DNA from 2 places in the Streptomyces sp. NPDC048211 genome. Region 1 is predicted to be linked to the other one. Evidence: predicted binding sites of a transcription regulator. Region 1 holds the regulator's gene; the other holds the start of a gene.

The links. The regulator HspR, encoded in region 1, represses chaperone genes until heat shock. The targets are predictions, from matches to a motif close to TTGAGNNNNNNNNNCTCAA.
Region 2: a site for HspR is predicted at 1,012-1,030, ahead of lon (endopeptidase La). Genes of this name have one in related genera too.

Annotation. Positions count from the first base shown of each region.
Region 1 covers NZ_JBIDAD010000006.1:71,955-74,342, reverse strand. Annotated here, with positions in the region: gene dnaJ (molecular chaperone DnaJ) at 1-1,053, shown strand, start outside; gene ACGFZA_RS22615 (heat shock protein transcriptional repressor HspR) at 1,055-1,501, shown strand; gene ACGFZA_RS22610 (LuxR C-terminal-related transcriptional regulator) at 1,533-2,388, opposite strand, start outside.
Region 2 covers NZ_JBIDAD010000001.1:967,813-970,200, reverse strand. Annotated here, with positions in the region: gene lon (endopeptidase La) at 1-989, opposite strand, end outside; gene ACGFZA_RS04485 (isochorismatase family protein) at 1,231-1,815, shown strand; gene ACGFZA_RS04480 (RNA polymerase sigma factor) at 2,151-2,388, shown strand, end outside.

The DNA.
Region 1 (2,388 bases):
AAGGCGGAGGAGCGCTTCAAGGAGATCTCCGAGGCGAACGACATCCTCGGTGACACCAAGAAGCGCAAGGAGTACGACGAGGCACGCGCCCTCTTCGGCAACGGCGGCTTCCGCGCCGGACCCGGCGGAGCGCAGGGCAACTTCAACTTCGACCTGGGGGACCTCTTCGGAGGTGCCCCGGGCGGGGGCCAGGGCGGTGCCGGCGGCTTCGGCGGCGGCGGCGGTCTGGGAGATGTCTTCGGCGGCCTCTTCAACCGCGGCGGCGGCGGCACCGGCACACGCGTGCAGCCGCGCCGCGGCCAGGACATCGAGTCCGAGGTGACGCTCAGCTTCACCGAGGCGGTCGACGGGGCCACGGTCCCGCTGCGGATGTCCAGCCAGGCGCCCTGCAAGGCGTGCTCCGGTACCGGCGACAAGAACGGCACCCCCAGGGTCTGCCCGACCTGCGTCGGCACCGGCCAGGTCTCGCGCGGCACCGGCGGCGGGTTCTCGCTCACCGATCCCTGCGTGGACTGCAAGGGCCGGGGCCTCATCGCCCAGGACCCCTGCGAGGTCTGCAAGGGCAGCGGCCGGGCGAAGTCGTCCCGCACCATGCAGGTCAGGATTCCGGCGGGTGTCCTCGACAGCCAGCGGATCCGGCTGCGCGGCAAGGGCGCCCCGGGCGAGCGCGGCGGACCGGCCGGCGACCTCTATGTCGTCGTCCACGTCGACGCCCACCCGGTCTTCGGCCGCAAGGGCGACAACCTCACCGTCACCGTGCCCGTCACCTTCACGGAGGCGGCGCTCGGCGGCGAGGTGAAGGTCCCCACGCTCGGCGGACCGCCGGTCACCCTGAAGCTTCCGGCCGGCACGCCCAACGGGCGCACCATGCGGGCCAGGGGCAAGGGCGCGGTCCGCAAGGACGGCACCCGTGGCGACCTGCTGGTCACCGTCGAGGTGACGGTCCCCACGGACCTGGGCCCCGAGGCCCGGGACGCCCTGGAGACCTACCGAAAGGCGACCGCGGACCAGGACCCGCGGGCGGAGCTGTTCCAGGCAGCGAAGGGAGCTTGAGGTGGACGGCCGACGACGCAATCCGTACGAACTCACCGATGAATCACCGGTGTACGTGATCTCGATCGCGGCCCAGCTCTCGGGCCTCCATCCGCAGACGCTGCGCCAGTACGACCGCCTCGGCCTGGTCTCGCCCGACCGTACGGCCGGACGCGGACGGCGCTACTCGGCCCGCGACATCGAGCTGCTGCGCACCGTGCAGCAGCTGTCGCAGGACGAGGGCATCAATCTGGCCGGCATCAAGCGCATCATCGAACTGGAGAATCAGGTCGCGGCCCTCCAGCAGCGCGTCGCCGAGCTCTCGGCGGCCGTGGACGGGGCGGCGGTGGCCATGCAGCAGCGCGAGGCGCAGGTGCACGCGTCGTACCGGCGCGACCTGGTGCCGTATCAGGATGTGCAGCAGACCAGTGCCTTGGTGGTCTGGCGGCCGAAGAGGCCGAAGGACTGAGGGGATCCGATCCCCGCGACGGAGAAGCCCGTCACCCCGGAACGTCAGGGGTGGCGGGCTTCTCCGTCGTGTCCGGCGGTCCGGGCTCGGCGATGCCGGCGTGGACGAGGAGGGCGCCGAGGTGGGTGCGGCTGGTGGCGCCGAGGGTTTGCATGAGTTTGGAGATGTGGGCGCGGCAGGTGCGGACGCTGATGCCGAGTGTGCGGGCGACGGCTTCGTCCTGGTTTCCTTCGGCGAGGAGGCGGGCGATGCTGTGCTGGACGGCGGTGACGGGGGTGCCGGGCAGGGTGGTGGGGAGTTGCTGGGTGAAGGGGGTGGCCTGGGCCCACAGGGTTTCGTAGATCCCGGCGAGGAAGCCGACGAGTGCGGGGTGGCGGATCTCCAGGGCGGCGCTGCGGTCGGGGTTGGCGGGGAGGTAGGCGACCTTGCGGTCGAAGATGAGGAGGCGGTCGACGGCCTGCTCCATGGTGCGGACCTGGAGGAGTCCGCCGCTCAGTTGGCCCAGGTACGCCTTGAGGGCGGGGCTGTAGCGCGCCGAGTGCTGGTAGATGTGCCGCACCTGAACGCCCCGTTCCGCGGTGGGCAGCGTTCCTGACAGGGCCGTCTGGAGGTCCTCGCGCGGCCGGGTACTGCCGGGTTGCAGCGTGAGGATCTCTTCGGCCGTCTCCCGCGCGGAATCGTTGATGGACGCCTGGATCGTCGAGCGTCCGCTGAGCACGGTGATGGCGAGATGGGGGAGGCCATGGCTGAGGAAGGTGAGGGGGACCAGCGACCTGGCCAGGAGGTCGGAGGCGCGTACCTGGTCCAGGAGCCCCTGGGCGATGGGGTGCAACAGGTGCGCGAGGGCGGCGGACGGCGGTACCGGGCGCAGCCACAGGCTGTCCAGC
Region 2 (2,388 bases), on a different contig from region 1:
TGCAGTCCCGCGTGTTCGGCGTCGAGGATCTCCTGGGCGCCCTTGATGTCGTACGCGTCCTCGGTCCGCTCGGTCCACGGCAGTTCGAGGACGGTGTCGAGCCAGGTCCTGATCCAGGAGCCCTCGGGGCTCTGGTCGGAGGACCGCTCCAGCTTGTCGACCTCCTTGAGCGCGGCCTCGCGGACGTGCTCGGGGAGATCGGCGGCCTCGACGCGCGCCCGGTAGTCGTCGGACTCGTCCTCCGGGTCGCCGTTGAGCTCGGAGAGCTCCTTGCGCACGGCGTCGAGCTGGCGCCGCAGCAGGAACTCGCGCTGCTGCTTGTCGACGCCCTCCTGGACGTCCTTGGCGATGGACTCGGCGACGTCCTGCTCGGCGAGGTGCTCGCCGAGCCACTGGATGGCGAGCTTCAGCCGGGCGACCGCGTCGGCGGTCTCCAGCAGCTGCACCTTCTGGGCCGTGGAGAGGAAGGGTGAGTAGCCGGAGTTGTCGGCGAGCGCGGAGACGCCCTCGATCTGCTGGACCCGGTCCACGACCTGCCAGGCGCCGCGCTTCTTCAGCCAGCTGGTGGCGAGCGCCTTGTACTCCTTGACCAGCTCGGCGACGGCTCCGGGGAGGGGTTCGGGGACGGAGACGTCGACCCGGGTCCCTTCGACCCAGAGCGCGGCACCGGGGCCACTGGTCCCGGCCCCGATCCGCACGCGTCCACGGCCGCGGATGAGGGCGCCGGGGTCGCCGTCGGAGAGCCGTCCGACCTGCTCGACGGTCCCGATGACACCGACCCCGGTGTACGAACCGTCGATGCGCGGGACGAGCAGCACCTCGGGCTTTCCGCCGCTCTCGCCGACCGCGGCCTGGGCGGCCTGGACGGCGGCGCGCACCTCGGTGTCGGACAGATCCAGCGGGACCACCATTCCGGGCAGCACGACCTCGTCGTCGAGCGGCAGCACAGGCAGGGTCAGCGGTGTGACGGCGTTGGACTCAGTAGCCATGATCTCCCCTTCGGCATTCAAGTTGAGCTATGAAGACTCAATGCTGCTGAGCCGCTCAATGTTCCCCGGGGTGCGTTCGCTGTCAGCGATCACGCGACGCCGCCGCTGCGTGCCCTGGGTGCAACGCCGGGCACGACCGCCGTAGTCCCCGCCCGTCGCAGGCCCGCGTGCCCGTGCCCGCAACGGCCCGCTTACGCGAAATCCCCTGGAGGCCGTCGGCCGCGCCGGACAGGATGGCGCCATGACCGATTCCGCGCTTCCCGCACATGCCCTGCTCGTCGTGGACGTCCAGAAGGCCGGGGTGACCGGGGACAGGGCCGTGCCCGGCGCGGCCGGACTGCTGGAGCGGACCGCGGACCTGATCGCGCGGGCCCGGCGCAGCGGCGCGCTCGTCGTCCACCTCCAGAACGACGGCGCACCCGGCGCGGGCGACGCGCCCCACACACCTGGCTGGGCCCTGCATCTGCCGGTCGGCACGGGCCCTGCGGAGTCCGTGATCCGCAAGACCCGGGACGACGGCTTCGCCGGGACGCCGCTGGGCTCCTTGCTGAGCGGGGCGGGCGTCGAGGCGGTCGCTGTGTGCGGTGTGATGTCGGAGATGTGCGTCCAGGCGACGGCCCGCACCGCCCTGGCCCTGGGCTACCGGGTCGTGCTGCCTCACGACGCGCACGCGACACAGGACGTCCCGGCAGCCCCCGGAATCAGCGAGGCGGTCCCGGCCGCCGTGGTGTCCCGGGTCGCGGCGTGGGCCGTCAGCGCGGACGCGGACGTCACCACGGCGGCCGCGGACGTGACGTTCGCGGCGCCGCCGAAGGCGCGGTCCTAAGGGCTGGCCAGGGTGAAGGCGGGGCGGCAGAGTGCCCGTATGAACGGCGACCGAGGGCGGCCGGACCAGTGATCCGGCCGAGTCGGCCGAGCTCTTCGCCCGCTATTACCCGCATCTTCCCGAGCGGGTCGAGCAGATGCGGCCGGCCGCGCGCACGGGCCGCACCCCGACCGCCGATCCGGCCGTCCTGTCCCTGCTCGTCGACGACCTCGCTCCCTGGCCGGCGGCCGGACACATCGCGGTCCACGGCGAAAGGGCACCACGTCCCCGACCGCATCCGCATCTGTGTGCGCCGTGCGTGAACCGACCCGCACCCGGCCTCCGATAGAGGAGGTGTGAGCCACTTGCGCCCCTCGGGGGACGACCGGACCGACGAGGCGCTGCTGCGTGCCGTCGCACAGGGGGACACGACCGCTCTGGCCGCGCTCTACGACCGGCACGCCGGCTGGCTGCTGGCCCGGCTGAACCGGCGGTGCGCCGACCCCGAGACCGTCCGGGAGGTGCTGCAGGACACCTTCGTCACGGCCTGGCGGTCCGCCGGTACGCACCGGGGGGCCGAGGCGGGCGGCTGGC